Regions from separate parts of the Fulvivirga ligni genome, predicted to be linked through region 2. Evidence: riboswitches for the same ligand, from Rfam matches in the RefSeq annotation. Region 2 holds a riboswitch; the other holds the start of a gene.
The links. Region 2 has a riboswitch for thiamine pyrophosphate ahead of LVD16_RS06800 (TonB-dependent receptor). Riboswitches for the same ligand answer to the same signal wherever they lie in the genome.
Positions count from the first base shown of each region.

Region 1: linked by a shared signal. The riboswitch ahead of thiS (sulfur carrier protein ThiS) and the one ahead of LVD16_RS06800 (TonB-dependent receptor) in region 2 are both predicted to bind thiamine pyrophosphate.

Region 1 is NZ_CP089979.1:5,274,802-5,290,642, reverse strand. Features, by position in the region: gene metE (5-methyltetrahydropteroyltriglutamate--homocysteine S-methyltransferase) at 1-1,047, shown strand, start outside; gene LVD16_RS22335 (cysteine-rich CWC family protein) at 1,057-1,299, shown strand; TPP riboswitch at 1,388-1,478, shown strand; gene thiS (sulfur carrier protein ThiS) at 1,558-1,764, shown strand; gene thiC (phosphomethylpyrimidine synthase ThiC) at 1,777-3,648, shown strand; gene LVD16_RS22320 (thiamine phosphate synthase) at 3,651-4,229, shown strand; gene LVD16_RS22315 (hydroxymethylpyrimidine/phosphomethylpyrimidine kinase) at 4,222-4,965, shown strand; gene LVD16_RS22310 (thiamine phosphate synthase) at 4,962-5,609, shown strand; gene LVD16_RS22305 (thiazole synthase) at 5,584-6,348, shown strand; gene thiH (2-iminoacetate synthase ThiH) at 6,341-7,480, shown strand; gene moeB (molybdopterin-synthase adenylyltransferase MoeB) at 7,452-8,510, shown strand; gene LVD16_RS22290 (winged helix-turn-helix transcriptional regulator) at 8,507-8,836, opposite strand; gene LVD16_RS22285 (NADH:flavin oxidoreductase) at 8,956-10,017, shown strand; gene LVD16_RS22280 (hypothetical protein) at 10,303-10,761, shown strand; gene LVD16_RS22275 (tetratricopeptide repeat protein) at 11,243-11,968, shown strand; gene LVD16_RS22270 (hypothetical protein) at 12,314-12,979, shown strand; gene LVD16_RS22265 (hypothetical protein) at 13,243-13,962, shown strand; gene LVD16_RS22260 (hypothetical protein) at 14,096-14,791, shown strand; gene LVD16_RS22255 (hypothetical protein) at 15,175-15,615, shown strand.
Region 2 is NZ_CP089979.1:1,524,031-1,539,871, forward strand. Features, by position in the region: gene LVD16_RS06745 (sigma-70 family RNA polymerase sigma factor) at 103-684, shown strand; gene LVD16_RS06750 (anti-sigma factor) at 697-990, shown strand; gene gmk (guanylate kinase) at 997-1,569, shown strand; gene nadD (nicotinate (nicotinamide) nucleotide adenylyltransferase) at 1,584-2,156, shown strand; gene LVD16_RS06765 (DUF5686 and carboxypeptidase regulatory-like domain-containing protein) at 2,242-4,848, shown strand; gene LVD16_RS06770 (GAF domain-containing protein) at 4,894-6,702, opposite strand; gene LVD16_RS06775 (peroxiredoxin family protein) at 6,707-7,348, opposite strand; gene LVD16_RS06780 (ArnT family glycosyltransferase) at 7,514-9,088, opposite strand; gene frr (ribosome recycling factor) at 9,159-9,719, opposite strand; gene pyrH (UMP kinase) at 9,740-10,444, opposite strand; gene LVD16_RS06795 (acyl-CoA carboxylase biotin carboxyl carrier protein subunit) at 10,522-11,016, opposite strand; TPP riboswitch at 11,127-11,219, shown strand; gene LVD16_RS06800 (TonB-dependent receptor) at 11,265-13,709, shown strand; gene LVD16_RS06805 (geranylgeranylglycerol-phosphate geranylgeranyltransferase) at 13,777-14,658, shown strand; gene purN (phosphoribosylglycinamide formyltransferase) at 14,661-15,239, shown strand; gene purH (bifunctional phosphoribosylaminoimidazolecarboxamide formyltransferase/IMP cyclohydrolase) at 15,273-15,841, shown strand, end outside.

The DNA of each region.
Region 1 (15,841 bases), 2.8 Mb from region 2:
GCTCGTAAAGTGGCTCAACAGCAGGTACTTAACTTGCCGCTGTATCCTACTACTACCATCGGATCTTTTCCCCAAACTAAAGAAGTAAGAAGCTGGCGTTCACAGTTTAAAAAAGGTTCTATTTCAGAAAAGGAATATAATGAGCTTTTAGCAGAGGAAACTTCCAGAGCTATAGAATGGCAGGAAAATATTGGCTTAGACGTTCTCGTTCATGGTGAATTTGAGCGGAACGATATGGTAGAGTACTTTGGAGAACAACTTCAGGGCTTTGTGTTTACTCAAAATGGATGGGTACAAAGCTACGGTAGTCGCTGTGTGAAGCCGCCAATTATTTATGGAGATGTCAGCAGGCCGGAAGCGATGACTGTAAAATGGAGTACCTACGCTCAGGAACTGACAGATAAGTTAGTGAAAGGAATGCTTACTGGTCCTGTGACTATTTTGCAATGGAGTTTCGTAAGAAACGATCAGCCCAGATCTGTTACCTGTAATCAAATAGCGCTGGCAATCAGAGATGAGGTGGAGGACCTGGAAGATGCCGGCATTAAGGTGATTCAAATTGATGAACCAGCCATCAGAGAAGGGCTGCCTTTACGTGAGTCTGATTGGAAAGAATACCTGGATTGGGCCATTAAAGCCTTCCGATTATCTTCTTCCGGTGTGAAAGATGAAACGCAGATTCATACGCACATGTGCTATTCTGAATTTAATGACATCATCGAAAGCATAGCAGATATGGATGCTGATGTTATCACTATTGAATGTTCACGCTCACAGATGGAGCTTCTAGACGCCTTCGTTCAGTTCAATTATCCAAATGACATAGGGCCAGGAGTTTACGACATCCATTCTCCTAGAGTTCCGAACAAGTCTGAAATGGAAGAACTTTTAATTAAAGCTAAAAATGTGCTGCCAGAAGGCCAGCTTTGGGTAAATCCTGACTGTGGTTTAAAGACCAGAGGCTGGGAAGAAACCAGAAAAGCTTTAGTTGAAATGGTAAGTGCAGCTCAGGCTATGCGCGAAAAAGTAGCAGCAAGCGTTGAGTAAGCTGGAATAATGCCCAGACATGAAGATAAATATTGCCCACGATGTAAAACACTCTTTGAGTGTAAGGTGGGCAATGTTTCTCAGTGCCAATGTAGTAAAGTGGATCTGAACCAGGAAGAGCGCCATTATTTGGCTCAGAAATATGGAGATTGCCTCTGCGCCAGTTGTATGACGCTTTTGAAGTCAGAGTACAATGTGAAAAAATATAAAGAGGCCATCAATAAAATATTAAACGGCTACGGCGGCACATAAATCAACTTTTTAGAGCATCCTGAAGCTGTATTTCTAACAACTGGTTTCAGGATGCTTTTTATTTCTAAATCTATTGCTTACCTTGGAGGCATCACTTTAGGGGTGCCAATAGAGGCTGAGAAATACCCTTCGAACCTGATCCCGGTAATGCGGGCGCAGGGAAAAGTAGCGAAATATCATATCTTATATTGAATTGCTGTCTGGTAATTCATCCTCGTTATTTCATCTCTGAAGTGCATGTATCTAAACTTAGATTTTATGGACTTCACTATCAACAACGAAAAATTTTCTGTAGACCAGGATTCTTTGACCCTTCAACAGGTTTTAGCGCTAAAAGGAATTGATAATCTGCCAGGAATAGCTGTGGCTGTGAATCAGCAGGTGGTACCGCGGACCGCCTGGAATGAAAAGTCTGTAGAGTCTCATGATCAATTATTAATCATTACCGCTACCCAAGGCGGTTAAAAAAACAGAATTATGAGAGGAACTGACAAAACTCCGGGCGCGGAGAGTATAACCCGCGATCCTTTTCCTAAATCCCGAAAAATTTATGTGCCGGGTAAGCTACATGATATTCAAGTGGCCATGCGTGAAATCACGTTAAGCGATACTACGGCCAGATTTAGCCCTGAGGCACCGGTAGAGAAGAATCCTCCGGTAACGGTTTATGACACCAGCGGACCATACACTGATCCAGAAGTGGACATAGATGTGAAGAAAGGGCTTCCCAAACTCAGAGAGCAGTGGATAGCAGATAGGGCTGACACTGAGATGCTTAGCGGTATTTCTTCTGAGTATGGCAAGCAGAGACTCAATGATAGTAAGCTGGATGATCTGCGATTTTCGTACCTAAAAAATCCATTGAGAGCGAGAGAAGGTGAAAATGTTACTCAGCTTCACTATGCCAGGCAAGGCATCATCACGCCGGAGATGGAGTATATAGCTATCAGGGAAAATCAGCGTATTGAGCAGTGGAATCACCTGAATGCACAACATCCGGGAGAAAGCTTTGGAGCAAATACGCCCAAAGAACTGATCACGCCAGAGTTTGTGCGTGAAGAAGTGGCAAAAGGAAGGGCCATTATTCCTGCCAATATCAATCATCCAGAGGCGGAGCCTATGATCATTGGAAGAAACTTTCTGGTAAAAATCAATGCCAATATTGGTAATTCCGTGGTCACTTCCAGCATAGAGGAAGAAGTAGAAAAGGCGGTTTGGGCTTGTCACTGGGGTGCCGATACCATTATGGACCTTTCTACCGGTAAGAATATCCATGAAACACGAGAATGGATCTTAAGAAATTCACCAGTGCCCATTGGTACTGTTCCTATCTATCAGGCTTTGGAGAAGGTGAATGGTAAGGCGGAAGATCTCACCTGGGAGATATTTAGAGATACTTTAATAGAGCAGGCCGAGCAAGGGGTGGACTATTTCACCATTCACGCTGGCGTACGACTTAAGTATGTGCCGCTAACCGCCAAAAGAGTGACAGGAATTGTGTCCAGAGGTGGTTCTATCATGGCCAAGTGGTGCCTGGCGCATCATAAAGAGAGTTTTTTATATACTCACTTTGAAGAGATCTGTGAAATCATGAAGGCATATGATGTGTCTTTCTCCTTGGGAGATGGTCTAAGGCCGGGTTCTTTGGCTGATGCCAATGACATGGCGCAGTTTGCCGAACTGGAAACGTTAGGTGAGCTTACCAAAATAGCCTGGAAGCATGATGTACAGGTAATGATTGAAGGCCCAGGTCATGTGCCGATGCACATGATCAAGGAGAATATGGAAAAGCAGCTGGAAGCCTGTGATGAAGCTCCTTTTTATACTTTAGGCCCGCTTACAACAGATATTGCTCCTGGTTACGATCACATTACTTCAGGTATTGGAGCCGCCATGATTGGCTGGTATGGTTGTGCTATGCTTTGCTATGTTACACCCAAAGAGCACCTGGGCTTACCCAATAAGAAGGATGTTAAAGATGGTGTAATCACTTACAAAATAGCGGCGCATGCGGCAGATTTGGCAAAAGGACATCCGGGAGCGCAGTATAGAGATAATGCCCTGAGCAAGGCCAGGTTTGAATTCAGGTGGGAAGACCAGTTTAACCTTTCCCTGGATCCAGATACGGCCAGCCAGTTTCATGATGAAACACTACCAGCCGAAGGAGCCAAAGTTGCTCATTTCTGCAGCATGTGTGGGCCTAATTTCTGCTCTATGAAAATTACTCAGGATGTGCGTGATTTTGCCAAAGAAAACAATCTGACTGATGAGAGTGCATTAGAAAAAGGTATGAAAGAAAAGGCCGCTGAATTCAATGAAAAAGGAGGCGAAATTTATCTGGAACAATAGCGATGAAGTTGGTGGTAATAACCGGCGAAAAGACCTGTGAACAGGAGGTGGAAACCTTGCTGGAAATATTAAAACTGGGAGTCAGGGTGCATGTGCGGAAGCCAGGTTGGCCTGATTCCGTTTTAGAAGCTTACCTGAGACAGATACCTGAGAGATTTTCAAATCAAATGTCATTGCACGGTAGCGTTCAATTGGCTGAGAAATTCGGTATGGGTCTACACCTGAAAAGCGATCAGCAAAAGCCGCATGATTGGAGTGATATGATTTCCAAATCTTTTCATAGAGTAGAAGAGATACTCGAATACGCTCATGCGTTACATTACGGCTTTTTGAGTCCAATTTATGATAGTATTTCTAAACGCGAGCACTATGCTGGATTTACTAAGGAGCAATTAGAATTGGCTGTGCCTTCTATGCAGCAAAAGATGCAGCTTTATGCCCTTGGTGGTATAACTCCCGATAAATTGGATGAGCTAAAAATGACCGGTTTTTTAGGCGTAGCCATTATGGGTGCTATTTGGAGTCATAATAGAATGGCGGATAGGATGAGAACAATGGAGAAGTTTATTAGCCATGGATAAGTCGTTGCTCACCATAGCAGGATTAGACCCTAGTGGAGGAGCTGGCCTGCTGGCGGATGTTAAAACTTTTCATCAGTTCGGAATGAATGGTTTTGGCGTATGTACGGCTATTACTTACCAAAATGAAAGTGAGTGTTTGGGACTTCAATGGATGAGTCTGGGTAACATTTTGGACCAACTCAGGCCATTGAGCAACTATCAGGTGGAGGCTGTGAAAATTGGGTTGGTAGAGAACTTGGAGGTTTTGCAAAAATTGCTCGCATTTGTTAAATCCAAGTTTCCAACGGCTCAGGTGGTTTGGGATCCAGTGATAAAGGCTTCGGCGGGTTATACCTTTCATGATGCCTGGTCAAGGCCGTTGCTTGTGGAGGTAATGGCTATGGTCGATGTAATCACTCCTAATCAGGAAGAAGCGGAATTTTTGAGCAAAATGCTGAATGTTAAGTCATTAGAAAGGCTTGATGCAGATGTGGCAGTCATTCTCAAAGGAGGTCATGCTGATGGAATATTGTCGGAAGATGTGCTTTTAAGAAAAGACAATGCTCCGTTTTACCTCCAAAGCGAGCGGTTAGCAGGTAAATCCATTCACGGCAGTGGTTGCGTGTTTTCCTCTGCACTGGCCGCCGGATTGGCCAAGGATCAAACCTTGGAAGGGGCCTTCCGACAAGCAAAATTATATGTATTTGAATTATTGAAACAATCAAACACTGCTTTAGGGCAGCACCATTTATTATGATAGACCGTTTACATTACATTTCTCAGGAAGGCCCCAACGGAGAGACTCATGCTGAAATGGTGCAGTTGGCTTGCCAGGCAGGCGTGAAATGGGTACAGCTCCGCATCAAAGATCAGTCTGTCGAGGCTATTCTAAAACAAGCTCAGCAGGCCCGAGACATTTGTAATGATTATGATGCCCGGTTAATTATCAATGATCATCCTGAAATTGCCAAACAAGTGAATGCCGATGGTGTACATCTGGGGCAGCAGGATATGGATGTACAAGATGCCAGAAAGTTATTGGGTGATGATTTCATTATCGGTGGTACCTGCAACACTTCTGACCAGCTTTTAGAGCTGATCAATAAAGGAGTGAATTATGTCGGCCTGGGGCCTTTCAGGTTCACTTCCACCAAAAAGAAGCTGAGCCCAATTCTTGGCTTGGAGGGCTATGAAAGTATCATTAAACGGATGCGTCTAGTAGGCAGAGAAATTCCTATCATAGCCATTGGCGGTCTTGATTGGGAGGATATTACAGGTTTAAGAGCAGCGGGAGTTCACGGTGTGGCAATGGCTTCAGCCATAAATTATGCCGTAGATGCTCGTGCTGTGGTGGATCAATTAAACAAAGTATTACATGGAGAATTTACAAATAGCAGATAGAACGTTTCACTCCAGGCTCATATTAGGGTCTGGTAAGTTCAGCAGTGCAAAATTAATGCGTGATTCCATTCAGGCTTCTGGAACAGAGTTAGTTACGGTAGCTTTAAAGCGGGTGGACATGCAATCGCAGAACGATAGTATGTTAGAAGCGGTGGGCGAGGTAGGGCTTTTACCCAATACGTCCGGAGTAAGAACGGCTTCGGAAGCAGTGTTTGCCGCAGAGTTAGCTCGGGAGGCTTTACAGACCAATTGGCTCAAACTGGAAATTCACCCAGACCCGAAATACCTGCTGCCCGATCCGGTGGAGACCTTAAAGGCAGCAGAAGAATTGGTGAAAAAAGGGTTCATTGTAATGCCATATATCCATGCTGATCCTGTGTTATGCAAGCGGCTGGAAGAAGTAGGTGTGGCTTGCGTAATGCCTCTGGGTGCACCTATAGGAAGTAATAAGGGCTTGAAAACTGCTGATTTCCTGGAGATTATTATTGAGCAGAGTCAGGTGCCGGTGGTGGTAGATGCGGGCATAGGAGCACCTTCGCACGCTGCCGCGGCCATGGAAATGGGTGCCGATGCGGTGCTGGTAAACACAGCCATAGCGGTAGCTCAAGACCCTGTGAATATGGCTCTGGCTTTCAAACTCGCAGTGGAGGCAGGAAGAATGGCCTTTGAATCTAAATTAGGTGCGGTAAGCCATGCGGCCAGCGCCAGTAGTCCATTAACCTCATTTGTAGATGCCTAGTTTTAAAGACACTTTTCTCAAGTACGATTGGAATCAGATCAAGCATGATATCTACACCAAGCAACCGGCTGATGTGGAAAGAGCGTTAGTGAAAACTCATCGAAATCTGGAAGATTTTAAGGCGCTGATCTCTCCGGCAGCAGATGCCTATTTGGAAGATATGGCCAGGCAAAGTAAGGCGCTCACTTTACAAAGATTTGGGAATAATATACAGCTTTTTGCGCCCATGTATTTGTCTAACGAATGCCAAAATATATGCACCTATTGTGGTTTTAGCTTAGGTAATAAATTACCTCGTAAAACCCTGAACCCTAATGAAATAGATAGGGAAGTGGCAGCCTTGCAAAGCATGGGCTTCAAACATATTTTGTTAGTTACAGGTGAAGCTAATAAAACAGTGGGGCTGGAATACTTTAAAAAAGTGCTTCGACAAATTCGGTCAGATTTTGCCCATATCAGCATGGAGGTGCAGCCGCTGGATGAAGATGAATACCGGCAGCTCATTCCGTTAGGTTTGCATGCAGTCTTGGTCTATCAGGAGACATACCATCAAAAAGATTATGCACGGCATCACCCGAAAGGGAAAAAGTCTAATTTTTTCTATAGATTAGAAACACCAGACCGGTTAGGCAGGGCCGGAGTTCATAAAATGGGACTCGGAGTGCTGATTGGTTTGGAAGACTGGAGGGTGGACAGCTTTTATGTGGCTTTGCACTTAAAATATCTGGAGCAGACGTATTGGAGAACGAAATATAGTATTTCTTTTCCCCGTTTGAGGCCTTTTAGTGGCGGACTGGATCCTAAGGTGGAGATGACTGACCGGCAGCTGGTGCAACAGATAACCGCTTATAGGCTGTTAAATCCTGATGTAGAGCTTTCACTTTCTACGCGAGAGAAGACCAGCTTTAGGGATCATGTTTTTCAGCTGGGCATTACCTCTATGAGTGCCGGATCGAAGACTAACCCTGGCGGATACGCCACAGCTCCTGAGTCGCTAGAGCAGTTTGAGATTTCTGATGAACGATCTCCTTCAGAAATTGTAGCATTAATAAAGTCAAAAGGATATGAGCCGGTCTGGAAAGATTGGGACGTAGCATTAGAACATGGAGAAATTAGAACGGAAGCAATATAGCCGGCAGCTGATCTTATCAGAATTTGGTGAGCCTAAACAACAGCTGCTGAAGCAGGCTAAGGTGCTGGTGGTAGGAGCCGGCGGCTTGGGCTGTCCGGTGCTGATGTACCTGGCTGGGGCAGGAGTAGGGCTCATTGGTATTATGGATGCTGACACCGTAGATGTGACTAATCTGCATAGGCAAGTGCTTTACACCCATGAGGACATTGGCCAGCCGAAAGCACAGCAGGCAGCCAAAAGATTGAAGGCGGCCAATCCTTTTATAGATTTTGAAGTCCACACCAAAGCTTTGACTAACCAAAATGCCTTGGAAATCATCGAAAAGTATGATGTGGTGGTAGATGGTACCGATAATTTTCAAACCAGATACCTGATTAACGATGCTTGCGTGATGTTAGATAAGCCATTTGTCTATGGCGCCATTTCTAAGTTTGAAGGGCAGGTTAGTGTATTTAATTACAAAGATGGTCCCACCTATAGATGCTTATTTCCTGAGCCGCCGCTGCCGGGCACAGTAGCTTCTTGTGCGGAGGCTGGCGTTATCGGTGTCTTACCAGGGCTGATAGGTACTTATCAGGCTATGGAGGTAATTAAGATGGTTTCCGGACTGGGTGATGTGAGAGCTGGTAGTCTGTTCATAATCAATACGTTACAGAATAGTCAGTATACTTTGAAGGTGAAGCTTAACCCCGAAAATAAACACATTACAGCGCTTTCTGACTATGACTTATTTTGTGGTATTGCTACGGTGAAAGAGATTTCATCAGAACAGTTAAAAAGCAAGCTGGCTAATGATGATATTACACTTCTGGATGTACGTGAGCCACATGAGACGGAAGCGTTTAATATTGGTGGGTTGTTGATTCCTTTGGGAGCTCTTCAAGAGTCATTAGCTCAAGTTCCCAAAGATAAAGCGGTAGTTACTTTGTGTCAATCTGGTATGCGCAGCCTGCAGGCTGCACAGGTATTGATTGATCATGGTTATGATACGGTGTATAGTCTGAAGGGTGGATTAAACGCCTGGGATTAATCGGTAGCGTGGCTATGTCTGATTTCCCATTCTTCCAGTTGCCTGAAAATAGGTAAAAGCTCCAGGCCTTTTGCGGAGAGACTATACTCCACTCGAGGAGGAGTTTCTTTAAATTCCTCACGGATCAGAATGTCATCAGTGACCAACTCTTTTAGCTGATCAGTAAGCACTTTTCTGGAAATAATGTGAATAATGGCAGCAATACTACCGAAGCGCATCTTTTTCTTGCCAATAGCACAGATGATGATGGGCTTCCATTTGGTGCCTAACGAATTCATGGCATCGGAGAGTCCACAATTACAGCCTTCTAGTTTCTTTCTGGTCATTATCATGCGTTAGTTACCTCGAAGTTACCACTATTTTTTAATATTAGTTACAAAACTAAACTATCAATAGTAACCTTTCGTAACTAAGCTTATGTTTGTTGAAAATTATATAGAAGAATATGAGTTTAGAATCATTATTTCAGCCGTTTAGTTATAAGGGGCTGACTTTAGAAAATAGATTTGTGATGGCACCTATGACCCGCACCCGTTCACCGAAAGGAATACCTACTGCTGAGGTGGCTGATTATTATGCCAGGAGAGCGGCCTCTGAGGTAGGCCTTATCCTTACGGAAGGAACTGTAATCGACAGGCCATCTTCCAAAAACCACCCGGATATCCCTAATTTCTATGGAGATGCCTTGCCTGCCTGGGAAAAGGTGGTGAAAGACGTGCATGCTAACCATGGTAAGATAGCACCTCAGATCTGGCATGTGGGTAACACCTCTTATCCTGGCGTGACCATGCCGGACCCTATGGAAGGGCCAGAGACCATGAGCGAGGCTGACGTGGCTGATGCTATTCAGAAATTTGCTGAGTCCGCTGCCGCCGCTAAACAACTGGGCTTCGACTGCCTGGAGATTCATGGTGCCCATGGTTATATTATAGATCAATTTTTCTGGGAACAGACCAACCAACGGACGGATCAGTATGGAGGTAAAACCATTAGCGAGAGAAACAAGTTTGCTGTGGAGGTGATCAAGGCCATGCGCAAAGCGGTAGGGGATGACTTTGTAATTATACTCAGGCTCTCTCAATGGAAGCAGCAAGATTACAAGGCGCGTATAGCACCTACGCCGGAAAAACTAGAGCAGTGGCTACAACCGCTGGCTGACGCAGGGGTAGATATCTTCCATTGCTCGCAAAGAAGATTTTGGGAGCCGGAGTTTGAAGGTTCTGACCTTAACTTTGCCGGCTGGGCTAAAAAAATCACCGGCCAGCCCACCATTACCGTGGGCAGTGTAGGCCTGAGTGGTGATTTTCTGGGCAGCTTTGCGGGAAAAGGAGCGGAGAAAAACAATAATCTGGACGAGCTTACCCGCAGACTGGAAAGAGGAGACTTTGATCTGGTGGCAGTAGGCCGTGCGGTACTTCAAGATTATGAATGGGTAAAAAAGGTAAAGCAAGGCAAGCTGGAAGAGCTACAAGAATTCTCACCAAATAGCCTCGCCACTTACTATTAATTTTGATAGTTTGAAGGTAGAGCCCTCAGATTTCTAAGGGCTTTTTTTGTGTTTTTTCGGATGATAAGAAGTGTTGGAGGTTTGTTAGATTAGGGTAAATGTTGTCACATCCAATTCTGAAAGGATTACTTCTGGGACATAGCTCAACCAAGACCACGGAGATATATACACATATAGCTAACACCTCTATGAAATTAATCAGAAATCCTTTAGATTGATCACCATAATAAAAATAAGGGAATGTATTGTTTCCCTTATACGGATGTTAGCATCAATTAGAATCGGATGAAAAGAAAATTAGGATTAACAGTAATTGCAGCATTTTTTTTGACGTGTATAATGGCACAAGATGGTTCGAATATCAGATATTACGAGCCGACTAATCTTGATAGTTCGTTAATTGGAAAATATTGTCACGTTGATTTTGGGGAAGAATCATTTGGTGGAAGAGCTATTGATACGATTGAAATCAATGTGAAAGGTCAAAAGATGAAATTCTATGAACATAGGAAAGATAATGGATTTAATAATTGGTTTAATGAGCAATATTTGATTCGAGTTGAGGGCAAAAATCAAACATCAACTCGACTTCAAAACTCGCGAATTGACAGCTTAACAACTGACAAAATATATCTAACTAGTGTCCTAAGCTATTATGCAAACGAATCACCAATTGATACAATAACTGTTTTTCAACATTGGTATGACCGAAAGAACATTTCGAAAGTGCTGGTAAAAAAATAAAAGATGCTAACACTGTATATAGCAGATAGGGCGTTCGATGGTTTACGAAAGTTCAATGCTATTTAATAAAACCGCCAAATCGTTGATTTGGCTTTTAAGAATGAATAAATTAAAAACAAAATACAACGTTTTGGCCCCGCAGTCGCTCGGCTCTGCCGCGTGACGACTATTTCTGAGGCCTCTGCCAGTTAGGTACAGATGCACTAGAATAACTATGGTAGAACCAGGTTAAGTAAGGCTTTCCTATACCTGTTTAGTATACCTGTTTAGTATTTAGACTTAGGACATTTCGTGCTTTATCCGCCAGAGGCCTTAATTATATTGATCACTCGGCTGGAGCCGAGCGATTCTGCAGACCTCAATGATATATACACATATAGCTACCACATCTATGAAATTAATCAGAAATCCTTTAAATTGATCACCATAATAAAAATAAGGGAATGTTTTGTTTCCTTTATACGGATGTTAGATGCCATACATGAACTCACAATTTTGGTTTCCCTTTTTACTTGTTATTCTTTCTTCTTGTTCGGTAAAGTGGGCGGACAAGCAAGCTGATTATGGTTACAGTTTTGAAACCAAAAACGATTATTCTACGGCTATGAACGTCTATAACAAGGCAATTCGCAAGAATAAGAAATCTGCTGAACTATTTTGGAGAAGAGGAAATCTTTACGCACGAAATCAGAATTACCAACAATCTATTAATGACCTAACAAGATCAATTGAGATTGATTCAACTTTTAATGGTGGATATGCATATTGGGATCGTGCAATTTCAAAAGAAAGATTGGAGGATTACGAAGGAGCTTTACTCGATTTTGACAAGGCAGTTGAACAAAGTCCAGAAAAAACTAACTTTCTTTATTTCCGGGGTTCTCTGAGATACAGGTTAAACGACATTGAAGGGAGTTTGTCAGACTTAAACAAGGCAATTGAACTTTGGGACAGATACACTCATGCGAAACTACTAAGAGCTTATATCTACACCAAAAAAGGACTATACAACAACGCCCTTGAAGATTATGACAGCATATCATTTACGCCTAACCAGATCAAAAACCAGTCATATGATGAAGACATTTACTATCGTGGAATTTGCAGATTCGAATCTGGCAACATCGAAGGAGCGTGTGAAGACTGGAACTCCATTTCTTTAAACTACGAACTGGCTTTGAAGAAACTAGAACTGAACTGTAAATAACGGCAACCCACAGTCACTCGGCTCTGCCGCGTGACGACAATTTCTGAGGCCTCTGCCAGTTAGATGCAGATGCACTAGAATAGCTATGCTAGAACCAGATTAAGTGAGGCTTTTCTCTACCTGTTCAGTATTTAGACTTAGGACATTTCGGGCTTTATCCGCCAGAGGCCCTAATTATATTGATCACTCGGCTGGAGCCGAGCGATTGTGCAGACCACAGAGATATATACACATATAGCTAACACCTCTATGAAATTAATCAGAAATCCTTTAGATTGATCCCCATAATAAAAATAAGGGAATGTTTTGCTTACCTTATACGGATGTGAGAGGTAATACTGCGCAATGAGAACCATTATCTGCACACTCTTAAGTTTCATTTGCTTTGGAGCCTATGCTCAGTATTCTATTCCATTGGAAAATGGGCGAACATTAACATTTATCAACGCTGAACCTGACAACTTCGACCATGAAATTAACGGAGATACTGTCATCATTCAACAACTCTTTTTTGACGGACTTGACGGGTACGGGATCAAGTTTTCCGAACAACCCACGAGTATCAAAGTTAGCTACGAGATTGACTTCTTTCAATACACAATTGACGACAACCCAGCAGGACCTCTCGAACTAACTTACTGGACTGAACCGTCTCTTTTCAACGGATCAATTCTGCCAGATCATTATGGCAACCACTTGTATACTAGGAGAACTTTCAAGTTTCTCGGTTTCAATTCACAGTCCGAGCTGGCCAACTACTTTCTGACGAACTATCCGAAAATCAAAGAATTATCACTTCTAACTCAAGCCAACTTCTTTAAAGGATTACTGGAAGACGAGCGATTTGAGGAGTGCTGTCCTGAATACATCCAGCAAGGAAAAGAATTTTTAGGTAAAGAGCCTGGCGATTTCAACTCTCTGGGAGATCTCGCTCTTGAACTAGGTTACAGAACTACTTTACTGGAACTTACATACGGAACGGGCAAAAAATACGTCAAAATCAAGAGGTAATAGCTCTGACAAGTGCTAGCACGAATGCGCCAAACTGCCACTTTTCTGGCTTCAGTGCGAACCTCACCATGAATCAGCCGCTGGGGAATGGCGGTGCTTTCTACTTTGCGCATCTCGCAGGAGTTTTCATCTTTCTGAGAGCAGTGCATTCTGATACTTTGTGAGCACTGGCAGATTCATTAGTTTTATCGGAACTTGCCGAGCTCGGGGCGCACTCCTGCTAGCTTAGCGTTGGGCACAATACGATAAAACGCAATCATCATTTGAAAAATATTATCAAAATAATTTGTTTAGGGCTTTTGACATCGTTTTATGGATGCTTACCAGGAATGGGAGAATGGGACATAACTCTTTACGAACAGAAAATTGAAGGAACTTCAAAAGCTATCTATAAATACGATGCTTGGGGAGGACGAGATTCTCACGTTGCAGGCTATGCGATTTTAGACACAACCGAAACTTTTACTATTCAAAGAATATCAAAACTTCCGATTACACAACTCAACGGAATTCCGAGTAAAAATTTGATAAAAACTATTGGAACTGGAAGTTCAAAAGAAACTTCTGACTTTTTTCCAACGACAACGGAAAAAACAAAATCTGAAGGAATAAATATTGAAATCAAAAAATATAAAAGCAATAGTTTACGAAGAAAAAGCCAAGGACTTTGGAGATACGATTTTACAAAATTTGAGGAAACTCGAGATAGTCTTTTTTTTTATGATTTAAATGACAATATCAGCAAAGATAAATCTCATATTGACAGTTTGAGAATTAGAAAAGGAAACATAATAATCAGACAGAAAGAAAATAAGGAAATTATACAAATCGTTATTGAACATTTGATTTTGTCAAATGACGGAAAAGACAGTATAAAATCAAATAGAACCTATTTTTTAAAACCAAAAACCGAAACGAAGTCTGACCAATTTTCAGATTATGGGATATTTAAAGAAAAAAGTACTGTGCCTAACAATGTATAACCGCAATTACGGCGGATTCGACTGCGTCCGAATCCACTCGGAATTGCTAACGTCAGTGCTTAACCGAAAATTATTAACTTTAAATCCGTAACTGACGGTTATACAAGACCGTTACCTACAATACTCCCAAGAGATGAAGTTCCAGTTCTTCCATGGCACGTCTAGTATTTTCTTGAACTCAATTCTAGAGAATGGATTGGGCGGAATAAACCCCACATATGATCACGGTTACTTGGAAACCCTAAAAAGGCTATTTGAAATAGCCGAAAGACATTTAATAGAACAACAAGAATTCAGAATCATTTACGATACGACTAAGGCGATGGCAATGCAAGCCAAATTGAAGGTTCAAATAAACGGGAGAGATGAACTTTTCAACTTCAGACATGATGGAATCTACGTCGCACTTAGCTTAGAAAGAGCTGTTTGTTATGCTTCCACAAACAAATACGGAAGTGAGATTCTAACAACATCAATTAAGCTCATGGACATGCTGACTAACAACCAAATAGATTATTCGAACATTGGCTATTCAATTGACGATTTCGAAAATCTTAAACTCAGCAGTCCCAAACCAATCATCCTCAAAATATTGGAACTTGATGAGAATGACCTTGACAAAGAAGATGGTAAAACAGCTAAAGAAGCACTGGACTTTTTACGTAGTGTCCTTCCTTCTCTATCTGAAAAGGAGAAGTTTGAATTTTTCCAGTATTGCAACTTTAAAATCCTTAAACCAATACCAGCGGAACAGCTAATTGCATACGAACTGGATTTTGAGGGGCGATTCGGAAACGAAGGTTTCGAATACACAATGACAAAACTGTAGGTAACAATATGTATAAGGCATGTGCATGCGTGCTTTCTATAGACTACATCAGGACTTGACCGTTAGTCTGCCACCGAGAAAGTTCTGTGATGTTTGGAATCTTCAGTTCGCGGGATTTTTTCACTTCAGAACGCACTGCTTTCTATAAACTTTGGAAGCACCGGCTGACTTCACTATATTGGTGCCGTCCACAAAGTGAGAACACACGCCTCATACATGGGCGTTATCCTCAATCTCCCTCTATGAAAGTACTCCTTTTAACTCTGACTATTCTGCCAACTATTCTCTTGGGACAGGAACTTACGGAAGTACGAACGAACTTGTCAACGGAAGAATCACGAAACTCAATCATTTGGACAGAATTCTCGGATGAATACGATCAAGTGCTTTCGTTTTCTAGGAATTCCTATTGGAGCGAACAAAAGGTTTACATCATTTACGGACGAACCAATGGACAATGGGAACGGATTAAATTGACTCAAAAACACGATGGCAACAAAAACATCATCCGAACCAAGTCAAGGAAACTTTCATTTGGCGAAGGTAAGTTTCAGGAACTCCTAACATTCTTCGATTCTCGCGACTTTTGGAATTTTGAACTTGACTCTCTGAACCTTCATGAAGAAGTAAGAGAAGATGGATCTGGAACACTCTGGACAAAAACAGATGGAACAACCGACTCATTTGAAGTTATTAGCAACGGTCAACATCGAATAATTTCATCATACGAACCCGAATACTTTCAGGAACTGATTCCCGTGGAACAACGAAGAAAGTTCATCGAATGCAGAAACGAATTTTTGCGCATGAACAAAATGAAATGAGGATAACAAGTGCTAGCACGAATGCGCCAAACTGCCACTTTTCTGGCTTCAGTGCGAACCTCACCATGAATCAACCGCTGGGGAATGGCGGTGCTTTCTACTTTGCGCATCTCGCAGGAGTTTTCATCTTTCTGAGCGCAGTGCATTCTGATACTTTGTGAGCACCGGCATATTCATTAGTTTTATCGGAACGTGCTAAGTTCGGGCGCACTCCTGCTAGCTTGGT
Region 2 (15,841 bases):
TTACGTAAATATGGTGACCGCCGAAAATGGTTTTTCGTTGAGTTAAAGTATAAAAGCAAAATAAGCTATTAATTAAATTGTATAATTATTACTTTTGAACCAATGTCCGATACAAACAGACAAAGTTATTCACAACGTGAAAAGGAGAAAACCTTCGAAAAAGAGTTTCTACCTCACATAGATTCCATGTATAACTTTGCCTACCGCTTAACTTTTGATGAGGATGATGCGAAGGATCTTGTGCAAGATACCTACCTGAAAGCTTTCAGGTTTATCGAATCTTTTGAAAAAGGAACTAATGCAAAAGCGTGGTTGTTTCGGATACTGAAAAATAGTTTTATCAATGATTTCAGGAAGAAAAGTAAGCAGCCTGCTAAGGTAGATTATCAGGAGGTTGAAACTTTTTATAACTCTGAAGATGTTGATAAATCTATTACTACAGATCTAAGGATAGAGACTGTTCAGGACATGATTGGAGATGAAATCTCTAATGCTCTAAATTCTTTAGATGTAGATTTTCGTACAGTTATTATTCTTTGTGACTTGGAAGGATTTAAGTATGATGAGATGGCCAAGATTTTGGATATTCCCATCGGTACGGTGCGTTCAAGGTTACATAGAGCACGAAACCTTTTGAAAGAAAGGCTCAATGATTATGCACAAAAAATGGGTTATAAAAATTAATAGTTTGGTTATATGACAGTATCCTCTACAAATTCATTAGAAAAAGGACAGGTTGAAAGATCTGCCGAAGAAACACCTGATCATAACGAATGCCTCAAGATACTTAGCTTAGTATTAGATCAGGAAGCTTCAGATGAGGAGCACGCCTATTTCAAAAAGCACGTTGAAAACTGCATGCCGTATTACGAAATCTACAATGTAGATAAGGCTATAAAAGATATGATTAAGACAAAATGCATTAGTCAGGATACTCCAGCAGACCTGATTGACAGCATCAAATCAAAAATCTATCAACAGGCAGACTAATCAATTATGCATAAAGGAAGAGCAATAATATTCTCCGCTCCGTCAGGATCGGGGAAAACCACTATTGTTAAGCATTTACTTAAGACGAATCCTAAATTAGGCTTTTCTATTTCTGCTTGCACCAGAGATAAGCGAGGTAGAAATGAGCAGCACGGAAAAGATTATTATTTCCTTACTCCTGATGAATTCAAGAAAAGCATCGATAATGATGAGTTTATTGAGTGGGAGGAAGTGTATGCAGGTAATTTCTACGGTACCCTAAAGTCAGAAGTAGAGCGCATTTGGGAAGAAGGTAGACATGTAATCTTTGATGTAGACGTTAAAGGTGGCCTTCATCTTAAAAATTACTTTGGAGATAAAGCCCTGGCTGTTTTTGTGAAAGTACCTTCTTTAGATGAACTCAAAGAAAGGCTTCATGATAGAAAAACAGAAACGGAGGATAGCCTTTCGCAAAGAATATTCAAAGCTAAATTTGAAATGAGCTTTGAGGATAAATTCGATATCACTCTCGTAAACAAGGATTTAGATGAGTCTTTGGCTACAGCTGAGAAGTTGGTAGATGATTTCTTAGCCAAGTAATAAACCTACTCTGAATGACTGTCGGATTATTTTTTGGTTCATTCAATCCCATTCATATCGGCCATCTGATCATTGCTAACGTGATGGCCGAATCACCAGATATCTCTCAGGTTTGGTTTGTGGTTTCTCCTCAAAATCCTTTTAAAAAAAGGAAAACTCTGCTGCATGAGTTTGATAGGCTTGATATGGTAAATGCAGCCATACAAGATAACTTCAGTATGCAAGCTTGCGACATTGAGTTTAATATGCCCAAGCCCAGCTACACGATTGATACACTTACTTACCTATCTCAAAAGCATCCTGACTATACTTTTAAGCTAATTATAGGCGAGGATAATTTGAAGAGCTTTCCTAAATGGAAAAACGCTGATCAAATTCTTCGTGATTATGGCCTTTATGTTTACCCGCGGCCAAACTCTCAACCTTCAGAATTGTTAGAGCATGAGAATGTTAAAGTAATAGAGGCTCCTATGATGGACATATCCGCTACTTTTATTAGAGAAAGTATTAAGAATAATCGCTCTATAAGGTATCTGGTACCATCTGCTGTGGAGCAAATGATTTTAAGTAAGAAGTTTTATTTGTAACATCTTCCTCTAGAAATCGTCTTTACTTGCATTATAAATGTATTGAATATTATAATATTCAATAGGTTAGCTCCATTATATTCTTATGAGATATTTCTTTTTTGCTTTTAGTATGTTGCTGGTGTCTGCGAGTTATGGCGGTGGCGTTCGCGGAACGGTATCTAATGATGCAGGTGAACTTCTTCCTTTTGCTACCATCTATGTAAAAGAAACAGGCAGCGGGACTACAACCAACTCAGAGGCCTTTTACGAGATTTCTCTCAAACCCGGTAATTACCAGATTATTTTTCAATACGTAGGTTATGCTTCGCTTACCAAGGAAGTTATTGTGGAGAATGATTTTATTGAGCTAAATGTAAAGCTGCAGACTCAGGTGGTGATGCTTAAGGATATTGAGGTGCGTGCAGGAAAGGAGGATCCGGCTTACACCATTATGCGAAAGGCTATAGCCAAGAGTAAGTTTCATACCCAGCAGGTAGATGGCTATTCGGCAAAAGTATACATGAAGGGGACCGGGCAGCTAAAAGATTATCCATTCTTAATGAAAGGCCAGATAAAAAAGGCTGGAATTGATCCTGATCGTGTTTTTATTCAAGAATCTGTAAGTGAGGTTGAATACAAACGTCCTAATACCTATAACGAAAAAGTAATATCTATATATAGTACTGGTGATAATGAAAACACCAGTCCTAATGCCTATATCAACGGCTCTTTTTATGAGCCAGAGTTAGCCAAGTCGGTTTCTCCGCTGTCGCCAAAGGCTTTTTCATATTATACTTTTCAGTATTTGGGCACCTATCAGGATCAGGGTGTGGAGGTGAGTAAAATCAGGGTGCTGCCGCGGTCAAGAGGTGATAATGTTTTTGATGGTACCATCAGTATTGTGGAAGACTATTGGAGTATCTATAGTCTGGATTTGAAGGTGACTAAGTTTGGAATAAATTTCCATATAATACAAGTATATAAGCCTATAGAGGAAGGTGTTTGGCTGCCGGTAACCCATAAATTTCATGTAGAAGGCAAGGTGCTCGGCTTCGAATTTGAGGGTGATTATTTAGCCACTTTAAGTGATTATAAAGTAACAATTAATCCTGACTTGGATGTGGAAATAGAAGTGGTGGATGAAAAGGTGGAGAAGGAGCTGGCCGAGAAGCTTGATAATCAGGTGAAAAGTAAGGAGGAGCAAGAGATACAGGAATTGCTTACCTCAGGAGAGGAAGTTACCCGTAAGCAGCTGAAGAAGGTATTAAAGGCCTATGAAAAGAATGAGCTGAAGTCAATAGATGGTGGTATGGATATTATGGCCAATCGGACCTTTAAAATAGATTCAAATGCCTATGAGCATGATTCCACATATTGGGCTAAAATAAGGCCAGTGCCATTAAACAGAGGTGAGCAGCGTGGTTATGACATTCTTGATAGCCTTAATCAGGTTCGCGAGATGGAAGAAGGTGGAGATACGCTGAGAAACTCGAAAAGGAAAGGCTTTCATATTCAGGATTTGGTGCTGGGTAATAGTTATAAGTTGGGAGACAAAGGGCATTTTACCATCAGAAATCCACTGCTCAATTTTAATTATAATACTGTAGAGGGTTTTAATCTGGACTATTCATTGGCCTATTCTAAAACCTTTGATGAAAAACACTGGATCCGCTTTGGGCCAACGGCCAGGTATGCCTTTGCCAGAGAAAAACTATCCGGATTCTTTAACATCCATTATGGTTTCGGAGACAAACTAACGCGTAATAATCTGGTGGTGAATACAGGTAGGTATGTGAGTCAGTTTAATAGTGATGAGCCTATTCATAGATATGTGAATAGTTTCATGTCATTATTTGCGGAAAGAAACTACATGAAGATTTACGAAAAGGATTTTGTGGAGTTGAAATACCATAAGAAATGGCATGATGAAGTGGATTTGCATGTGTATTCTGAAATAGCTCAAAGAAGGGAGTTGTTTAATAATACAGACTTTACAGTATTTAACTGGAAGGGCGATTATTTTACTCCTAATGCTCCTGTAAGTCTCGAGCTTCCAGATACTTCTTTCCCTGAGCACAATGCTTTCACGGTTGGCGCTAGTATTTCCTACAAACCTTTTGTGAAGTATACTGTCTATAATGGTCGTAAAAATGCCATACCAAATTCTTCCCCAATTTTTGAGGTAAACTATAAAAAAGGAATACCTGAAATATTAAATAGCGCGATAGATTATGATTTTCTGGAGTTAGGTTTTAAAGATCAGTTTGAAATTGGTATTAGAGGTTTGGTAGACATACATCTAAAAGGAGGTATGTTTTTGAATAGTGATAAGATGCAATTCATTGATTATAAGCATTTTCTTGGAGGGAGAACTCCTTTTACTACCCTTGATCCCGTGGGGAGTTTCAGACTGCTGGATTATTATAAATACAGTACTAATGACAAATACTTTGCTGGAAATTTAAATTACCAGTTTAGAAAGCTTTTGGTAACGAGAATACCTTTGGTGAGAATGTCTGGTGTTAGAGAGAATTTCTTTGTGAATTACCTGGCTAATGATGTTTCTTCGAATTATACAGAGCTGGGTTATAGCATCAATTATATCTTTAGAATCTTTAGAATAGAGTTTGCGTCAGCTTTTCAAGATGGACAATATAAGGATTGGGGTGTGAGAATAGGTATCGCCAGCAACCTGATGAACGCATTTTAGAAAAATGAGCGGAGACCGTCCTTAAGAGCCTCCGCTTCGCATTAGTTAGTTGTTGTTAACTTGTTCTAATTCTTTTACACTACTGAGTAGATCTTTTACCTGCTTATTATCAGTGAGTTTCTCTAAAGAATCAATAAGAGTTTGCATGGCTGTTACATCATGGCCGCTCAGTATAATCTTACTCACTCTGCCTGAGTTGTTGAAAATGGGATTGAATGATCCTTTTAAGATCAGCTTATTTCCAGAGTCTCCATGAAGTGTAAATGTGCCTCTCTGCTCTCTTCCTGTTCTCAGATTGGACCAGAATTCCTGGTAGTCACCTGAGCTTGCTATCCGGCTGTCTACCAGATCATTATACTTTAAATTTTTGAACCTGCCTTCTATACTTAGAACAGACGCTAACCTGGTGTTTACTTGTTTTATTTTGCCTTCATGGTCTAATTCCATGTAGAGCAGTTCACCAGAGTTTAATGCCGTTAATGTTTCTTCCATCTCCTTGCTGTTCCTCTGCATTTCTTCCTGTGTGGCAGACAGTTCTTCCATATTTTGGCGCATCTCTTCTTCCTGAGATCTCAATTGCTCAGCCTGCTCTTTAGATTCACTATAGAGCTTGCTGGTGATTTCTGCTGTTCTTACATTGGAAATAGCACTACCAATGCTTTGACCAATTTTCAATAGAAAGTCAATTTGATATTTCTCAATCTTGTGGAAAGAGGCTAGTTCTATTACTCCCTCTACGTTTTCATTATAAATCAGAGGAATAATGATGATGGTGTTAGGATTGGCTTTACCCAGCCCTGAAGTGATGTTTAAATAGTTGTCAGGAATGTCCGTAAGATGAATGAACTGTTGCTCCTGAAAGCACTGACCTACCAGTCCCTGTCCGGGGATAATCTCCTTTTCGAAGTGTTTTTTACGTTCGTAAGCATAGCATCCTTTTAGAATGAGTTTCACTTCATGATGTTCTTCTGTTTTTATAAAGACACCACCTTGATTGGCGTTGAGATATTTTACCAGATAAGAGATGAGTTCATCAGATAGTTGCTCCTGATTTTCGCTGTTCCTAATAATCTCACTTACTTCTGCCAGCCCTACGTTCAAAAACTTATCCTGTTTTTCTCTTTGAGCACTCTCCTGAAGGTTTTTCTTCATGTGTAGCAGTGCTTCACCAAGATGATCACCGTCTTTTAGATCATAGCTGGTGTCATAATTACCGTTAGAGATAGCATTAGCAAATTGTATGTTTTCTTGTATGATCTCTTTTTCTTTCTCCAACTCTATGATATTGTTGGCAGTATTTACGGTGTCTTTATGTAGCTGATAAGCGTGGTAGCCCATAATGATGGCATAGATAGCATAGAGCCCAGCATGGAATAGGAAAGTTTGTAAGTCCATATAGTCCAGCTGGGTGAAATAGATATTCCTGTAGGCATCAATATTATCTCTTAACCCAATGAACTGGATGTATGCAAATGAGGCATGATGCACAACTACAAACAGAACTATAGGAATGAAAAGCTTCCAGTTTCTATAAAAGACCATAATAGAGATGGCTAAGAATGCTGTAAAGTGCATTTCGAAAAGGCCATGCATCTGATAGATAAACTGCGCCATAAAAATGCCCAGGCCTAAGCTGGCCACATAGTGGTGCGCTGTTTTGTTAGGAAAAGTAAGCTTAGTGACGAAATATAAAGCTAGAATTAATGGCCCCGAAGTGAGTGCTATAAGCCATGTGTCATAAAAAATAGCTAAAAAAATGCCGAATAGCAGATAAGCAGAAAGAAGTGTTTCAATAACCTTATCCGATGATTTGTTGATGGCATCAAAAAATGTTTTTAGGTCCTTGCGTTTCATAGTATTAGAATATGTCGAAAAAATTTAGGGCGTTATCATTTTGATTTACTGGTAGTTCGCAGCCATAAGCTATCGTAGCTAATGAGCCAAACTGAGGTGCGGGTTCTTTCTTGAGCCAGGCTTCGAGCGCCATTTCGGCGAACTTGGTGTTTTTTGAAACACAATATCTGGCTCTGTTATAATTTCCTTTGTAAAATAAGGTGCTGTCCGTATTTATGATTACTGCTTGTGGTGTGGCATATACTCCAAGTTGACGAGCTATCTTTCCTGATGGATCTGCTAGAATAGGTATGCCAAGATTATACTTTTCTTTAAAAGCGTTCAGTTCTTCTTCAGCATCTTCATTGATTTGAACTACAGCATAGAAGTTAATGCTATCCTTATATTTTAAAACCATCTTATCGAACTCAGCGGCGTTAAATCTGGAGCAGGGGCAGTCGTTATTATAAAAATGCACGAAGGTGGCCTTGTTGCTGGAGGTGGCAAAAGGCAAATCTTTCAAATCTAGCTTCTCTCCGCTGGCAATTTCAACTAAGTTGGAAGGGACTTCTGTAGGAAGGGAGTATTGAAGCTCCTGTTTCCAAAATATATATGCCAGAGTGCTTAAAGCCATAAGACAAAAGGCTATATATAAAAATATCTTCATTTTGATTAATTAAATATAGTAAATATTACATGATACGTGCCAGTTTTTCTTTGATTTGTTTTTTGCAATTTATTCGTAGTAAAATTAATTTTTACCCATCAAATGAATTTATATTATTTCAAAGGCACAGTATTTTATAAATAATTGCGGTTGAGATTAAACTATTTAATGGATATACGATGTCTGCTGATGATCTGGTTTTACTCTTGATAAGTAAAATGTTTCACCATGAATAGAGAAATGTTCTATTTCCTCAATTTTATTACTTGATAAATTGCTTGATGAGATAATATATCCGGAGGTGGGAAATGAGCTGCTACGCGTTAATGTTTGATCCATTTTAATTTCCAGGTAAGCGGCCAGTATGCTGTGTACATAAGTGATGTCATATAGATAGACGATTTCGTTGTCCGTAATTTGCGAAATGTGTAATGCGGTATCTTTTATATGCTGGTCTTTGGCGTATAATTCGCGCTCTTTAAAATATATACTGTCTATTCCTAGTCTGATGCTGATAACAATAAAGATGAGAATGAGGAGACTTTGCTTGCTATATTTAAGTTGTACGCCAATCAACACCATGAAAATGACAGCCAAAATCCAGGAGTATGTTTTAACATCAGGAATGTTGGTGGCTATGGGGCTGAAAGGTAAATAGCAGCAGCTTACAAATAAAAGTGCGGTCAATGAAAGGTTAATATACTTAAAATGCTTGCTGTATGATTTTGCTCTATTTATGAAGAGATGACTGATTGGTATGATCGCCAAAGGGAGTAACATCATAATGTATCTGTCTTTGGAGCCAGGCATAAACCAATATAGCCATGTGTTAGAAGCAAAAGCTACTATACAGAATGCTATGAAAGGGTTTCCGTGTAGGTATGACCAGAGGCCTTTCCACCGAATGAATGGTATGAGTAATGAAGCGGGCAAACAGAGATATAGCAGCTTGAAGGGAAAAGTGACAAAGTATTGTGCGAATGCTGTGATAGAATGACCCGCTGGTGTTCTTTCTGAGGTTTCCGAAAAGAGAGTTTCTATTAGGGCTTGAAGTGTTCCGTGCGCATAATGCATGTATAAGTAGAGTCCAATAGGTGTAATTAAAAATATGATTCCTGTCAGATGATAGCGACTAATAAGCAGTCTCCAATCTTTTTTATAAAGTAGATATCCGGTTAGCGTAAATAAAACGAAGAGTAAACTCTGAGGGCTTTTAGTAAGAATGCCAATCGCAGCCACGAAATAGGGAATAGCAAAGAGAAGATACTTGTTCTTTCTTTGGTAAAGCGGGTAAATGATTAGGATTGAAGAAAGCGAAATGAAGCTGTAAAAAGTATCGATCTCTGCCAGGTAAGACATAGAAAAGTACAGCGGCGGAGTGATGCAGCACAAGAGAGCTGTGATGAATGCTGCTGATTTTGACATGCTCTTTGTGCAAATCAGAAAGCAGAGTAAACCAATGGCAAGTAAAGAGAGGGCGCTAATCAGGCGGCTATTAAATTCTGAAGTATCTCCGGTGATGTTGTAGATGCCAGCTAAAAGCCAGTTATATAAAGGAGGTTTTTTAAAGTAGGGTTGGCCTTGAAAAGTAGGTTGAAGGTAATCGTTGGAATGTATCATCTCCAAGGCTATGACTACTCTTCGAGGTTCTTCTTTGGTTAGTGTGAATATGCCGAGGTTCCAAACAGTGGAAATGATAAACAAAATGATTATGCTGAGGTAGATTGCCTTTCTGGTCATTCATAATCAAACGCAATAAAAAAAGGGAAGATGGTAGTCTTCCCTTTTCTTAATAATATTATAATATTGATTATACTGTCATAATCTCTTTTTCCTTCTTCTCTAGTAGTTCATCTACCTTCTTAGTGAAGTCATCAGTTAAGGCTTGAACTTTATCTTCAGCTCTTTTGATATCATCTTCAGCAGCTCCATCTTTTTGAAGTTTCTTCAGGTTGTCATTAGTTTCTTTTCTGATGTTTCTGATACTAACTTTACCTTGCTCGCCTTCGCTTTTAGCTTGTTTCACTAAAACCAGACGTCTTTCTTCTGTAAGCTGAGGTATGTTGATGATTACCTGCTCCCCGTCGTTTTGAGGGTTAAGGCCTAAGTCACTGTTAATGATGGCTCTTTCAATTTCAGGAATTATATTCTTCTCCCATGGTTTTACCATTAGCGTTCTTGCTTCCGGAGTAGTAATAGAAGCTACCTGATTTATAGGAGTAGGATTGCCGTAATATTCTACCATTAGCCCTTCTAGCATGCCTGGAGTTGCTTTTCCTGCTCTGATTTTAACTAGTTCGCCACTTAAGTGCTGAATACTTTTGTTCATTGACTCCCTGGCTTCATCCAGGTACATATCTATTTCTTCCATGGTTATTACAGTATATTAAATTAGTTTATAAGTGTTCCAGCGTTATCTCCCTTTACTATTTTCATGAGATTTCCCTGCTTATTCATATCAAACACTATAATTGGGAGGTTGTTTTCCTGGCATAACGTGAAGGCCGTCATATCCATGATGTTGAGGTTCTTCTCATAAGCCTCCTGGAATGTAAGCTCTGAATATCTTGTAGCAGTAGGATCTTTCTCAGGATCGGCCGTATAAACGCCATCTACTCTGGTGCCTTTTAACACTACATCAGCTTGTATTTCAATAGCTCTTAAGCTGGCAGTAGAGTCTGTAGTAAAATAAGGGTTACCGATACCAGCCCCAAAGATTACTATTCTTCCTTTTTCCAGGTGTCTGATCGCTCTTCTTCTAATGAAAGGCTCACAAACTTGTTCCATTTTAATACCAGACATCAATCGGGTGTAGAGTCCTGCTTTTTCTAAAGCACTTTGAAGAGCCATACCATTGATAACGGTAGCTAGCATCCCCATATAATCTCCTTGAACTCTTTCAATTCCTGAAGCTTCCGCCTGAACGCCTCTGAATATATTTCCACCTCCAATTACTATGGCCACTTCTATGCCCATTTCTTTAATGGCCTTTATTTCATTGCCATATTGTTCTAATCTTTTTGGGTCAATACCATACTGTCCTGATCCCATTAGAGATTCGCCACTAAGCTTAAGTAAAATTCTTTTGTATTTCATGAAGAATGGAAAGGTGTTTTTTAGATTTAAATCCCTGCAAATATAACAGGGATAAATGAATATTTAAGAGCAGATCTTTAAAATTGAATCAAGACCTGATTTTTTTCTACGCTATCGCCCTGAGCCACATTAACCACTTTCACTGTGCCATCTCCCGGTGCCTTCAGCACGTTCTCCATTTTCATGGCTTCCAATATCATTAAAGCATCTCCTTCTTTCACCTCATCTCCTTCGGAAACATTTACCTGCAGGATAAGTCCGGGCATTGGAGCTTTAATATCGTTCATCAGATTAGCTGTGCTCATATCCATTCCTAGTTTTTCCAGTAATAGATCAAGCTTGTCTTTTACAGCTATCTCATACTTGTCTCCATTGATTTTTAGCGCTACAGTTTTAGTGCTATAGTCTACTTTCACCACCTCCAGGCGGTAAGAGACATCATCTTTTATAATGTGATATGCGTGATCGCTGATTTTAGTGAAATCCCAGCTAAATAATTCGTCGTTGAGTAAAATTTGGTCGTCTTTGTGGGCTACGCTGTAGTCCTTTTCACCAATTATTGCCTTGTACATACTTTGTTTGATTGTATCATATCAAATATAAAGGCTTATTTCTAAAAGGCATGACCAGAGAATAATTATTTGACACTCTATTTAATATGCCGTTAAAATTTAGATACCTTTGCTTCAATAAGGGGTGCTCATTATTCGGGCTGAGATTATACCCATGACCTGATCCAGGTAATGCTGGCGTAGGGAGGTGTGTTAAAATGTATCTGGGGAATCCCCTGTCCTCAGTTGGTTTAACAAAAAAATATTTAATGATGCGATTTGTTTTTATGACGGCTGTGCTGCTGTCATTAGTAAAGGTGTGCTTTGGGCAGTTTTCCCTGAGCGGTTCCGTAAAGGATGCCTCTTCTGGCGAGGTACTACCCGGTGCTAATGTGATTTTGGGTGAAAGAGCTACTGCTACTGACCTCGATGGTAATTTTTCTATTATGAAATTATCAAAAGGGAAGTATAAGCTTAAAATATCATTCGTAGGTTATGAGACTTATGAAGAATGGGTGGAGGCTACTGGAGATGTGGAACTGAACATCCAGCTAAATCCAGAAACTTTAGTTACGGATGAAGTAATAGTATCTTCAACCAGAGCTAAGGAAAATACACCCACCACCTATAGTAACGTGAGTAAGGAAGATATTAAGGAGAATAATCTGGGGCAGGACTTGCCATACCTTATTAATATGACTCCTTCGTTAGTAACTACTTCAGATGCTGGTGCTGGTGTGGGCTACACCGGACTAAGAATCCGAGGGTCGGATGCCACCAGAATTAATGTAACCATCAACGGTGTGCCACTCAATGATAGTGAGTCGCAAGGTGTTTTCTGGGTAGATATCCCAGATATAGCTTCTTCTACTCAGAATATTCAAATACAAAGAGGTGTGGGTACATCAACTAACGGTGCCGGAGCCTTTGGAGGAACTATCAACCTGCAGACGAACTCAAGAGCACAAAAGCCTTATGCTGAGTTGATTAACTCATTCGGTTCTTATAATACCAGAAGACATACCATTGGCTTTGGAACTGGCCTTTTAAATAATCATTGGTCATTTGACGGTAGATTGTCAAAGATCAAATCTGATGGATATGTGGATAGAGCCTCTTCTGATCTGGATTCCTATTACTTGTCAGGAGGTTATTATGGTGAAAATACCATGGTGAAATTTATCATGTTTGGTGGAAAGGAAAGAACCTATCAGTCTTGGTATGGTACACCAGAAGCAGTACTTGAAAATGATGCTGAAGGTATTGAAGCGGTAATTGCAAACAATGGCGTGAGTGATGCTCAGGCTGAAAACTTAAGAAATAGCGGCCGTACTTTTAACTGGTACATGTATGAAGATGAGGTAGATGACTATGGACAAGATCATTATCAGCTTCATATATCACAAAAATTAGGTTCGAATCTGGTAGGTAACATTACTTTCCATTCCACCTTTGGTGAAGGCTACTACGAGCAGTTTAGAGAAGATGATGATTTTGAGTCCTATGGTTTGCCAAATGTAGTGCTTGGTGATACGACCCTAACTTCATCGGATATTATAAGAAGAAGATGGTTAGATAATGAGTTTTATGGCTTGACCACCTCTTTCGATTATAACAAAGGAGCGCTTAGCCTAAATGTTGGTGGTGCTTATAATGATTATCAAGGAGGTCATTTCGGAGAAATCATCTGGGCTGAGTACGCTGGTAATGCTTTTAATGAGCAGCGCTATTATGATAACAATGCCGATAAAAAGGATTACAACATTTACGCCAAGGCTCAGTACACCATTCAGGATAAATTCTATCCATATTTAGATTTACAGTGGAGAGGTGTGACCTATGATATTCTTGGAGTGGATAGTGATCAGCGTAGCATTGATATGAAAAATGATTTCAGTTTCTTTAACCCTAAAGTTGGGGCTGTTTATGATATCAATAACCAGAGTAGAGCATATGCCAGCTTCAGTGTGGCTAATCGTGAGCCGGTAAGAACTGACTTTGTTGACTCGCCTACACCACCTAAGCACGAATCTTTGTATGATCTGGAGGCAGGTTATAAGTATGGAAATTCTAATCTGCAGCTATCAGCTAATTTTTATTATATGAGTTACAAAAATCAGTTAGTATTAACTGGTGCTCTTAATGATGTAGGTAGCTCTCTCCGTACTAATGTAGATGAAAGCTACAGAACAGGTATTGAGTTAGTGGCCGGTGTAAAATTAAGTGACCGATGGAACTGGCAGTTTAATACTACTTTCAGCCAGAATAAGATAAAAGATTTTACAGAGATCATCTATGACTATGGAGCTAACTGGGATGAGTATAACGTGGTTGAAAATAACTATAAGGATACCGACATTGCCTTTTCACCAAATGCCATTGTAGGTTCTCAGCTTTCTTATTTACCTCTAAAGGGGATCAAGCTTACTCTTTTAAGTAAATATGTAGGCAAGCAGTATTTAGATAATACTTCTAATGATAACCGATCTATAGATGCTTACCTTGTTAATGACATCAGAGCTTCATACACTATTAGCACCAACTTTATAAAAGAGTTGAGTTTCACACTTCAGGTCAATAATATATTTAGCGAAGAGTATGTATCTAACGGCTATACCTTTGGTTATGCTGCCGGTGATTATGAAGTAAGAGAGAACTATTATTACCCTCAAGCCACAAGAAATTTCATGGCTTCTTTAGCCTTAAGATTTTAATATTAGGCACCACATTGTTTAGCATACCATCAGGAGTTAACTTTACCGTGAGAAAGTAGTACTCCTGATGGTTTCTTCTATAAAATCTAGACCAAATAACTTTTCATTATCAGGCTTCATACAGCTTACCAGGCTGTGGAATCTTGTCATTATAGTACTTGCACAGTACTTTACCGCCTTATTCCTCATAGGCAGGGGAGAAGGCTTTTTAGTCTACCTTACTGATATACGTCTTTTCTTATTGGTCTTTTCATCGGTTATTATTGCGGCAGCCGGCTACATTATTAATGATTATTATGATGTGAAGATTGATCTCATCAATAAGCCAGAGCGGGTGGTAGTAGGTAAAGTTCTGAAAAGAAGAATAGCCATGATTGCTCACACGGTTTTGAATGTGGTGGGAGTAGGAATAGGCCTCATCCTATCGCCCAAGATAGCGGTGGTAAATTTTGTGTCTGCATTGCTGCTGTGGCTATATTCCAATCAGCTGAAGAGAATGCCCTTTATTGGGAATTTGGTAGTAGCTTTTCTTACGGGTCTATCCATCTATATACTTAATGTATTATATGGTACGCATCACATTCTGGTGCTGTCTTATGCTACGTTTGCTTTCGCCTTTACTTTGGTGAGAGAGATTATCAAAGACATGGAAGATTTGAAAGGCGACGCCACCTTTGGTTGTAAAACTTTGCCTGTAGTTTATGGCCTTAGAAAAACCAAGGTCATTATATATGTGCTCACCGTTATATTTATAATTTCACTTTCTGTTTTGTCGCATTTGTTTGTTGGTGAAGGAATGACCTATTTTTGCATCAGCCTGATTTTGCCGTTAAGCTATTTGGTGTACAAGCTATACCTGTCAGATACGGTGAAAGATTTTAGGTATTTAAGTAATTATTGTAAAGTAATCATGCTCATAGGTATTTTGAGTATGATATTTTTTAAATAGACATGACCAGAGTAGCCATATTTGCCTCAGGAAGCGGATCTAACGCACAGAAAATAGCTGAGTATTTTAAGGATGATAAAGAGGTAGAGGTAGCCCTTATCTTAAGTAATAAGAAAGATGCCTTCGTTTTAGAAAGAGCCAAAAATCTAGGTTTGCCATCTTTTGTATTTACCAAATCAGAATTCACAGATTCAGAGAAGGTGCTTGATCAGCTAAAAGAGCATAAAATTGATTTCATTGTATTGGCAGGCTTTCTTCTGCTTATTCCAGAATATTTAGTAGAGGCTTATCCTAATAAGATGGTGAATATACACCCAGCCCTTTTGCCTAAATATGGCGGAAAAGGTATGTATGGAGATAGAGTGCACCAGGCTGTTTGTGAGGCAGGCGAAACGGAAACAGGTATTACTATTCATTATGTGAATAATAAATATGATGAAGGTGAAATAATTTTCCAGGCTTCTGCACCTGTAGATCAAGGAGATACACCGGATATGGTAGCTTCAAAGGTGCATGAGTTAGAATATATGCACTATCCGAAGGTTATAGAATCAGTGATCAAAAAATCAACAAAAAATTAATAGCTTTGCAGCTTCATTTTTAAAAGTACAATCATGTCTCTCTCAAAGATAAAATCAGCTTTAATATCAGTTTATTACAAAGATAATTTAGAGCCAATTGTAAAGCTTCTTCATGAAAATGGAGTGCAAATATTTTCTACTGGAGGAACTCAGAAATTCATTGAAGATTTAGGAGTAGAAGTAACACCTGTAGAAGACCTTACAAGTTACCCTTCTATTTTTGGAGGTAGAGTGAAAACTTTACATCCTAAAGTGTTTGGTGGTATCCTTCACAGAAGAGAGTTATCAGATGATGTAGAGCAGGCCAAAGAGTTTGAAATTCCATCTATTGATTTAGTGATTGTAGATTTATATCCATTTGAAGAAACTGTGGCTTCAGGTGCTGGTGAGCAGGATATTATTGAAAAGATAGATATTGGTGGCATCTCCCTAATAAGAGCAGCAGCTAAAAACTTCAAAGATGTATTAATAGTGTCTTCTAGAGAGCAATATACTGATGTAGAAGAAGTACTTAAAGCCAATGGTTGTGCTACTACGCTAGCAGACAGAAAGAAATTCGCAGCTAAGGCATTTGACATTAGTTCGCACTATGATTCAGCTAT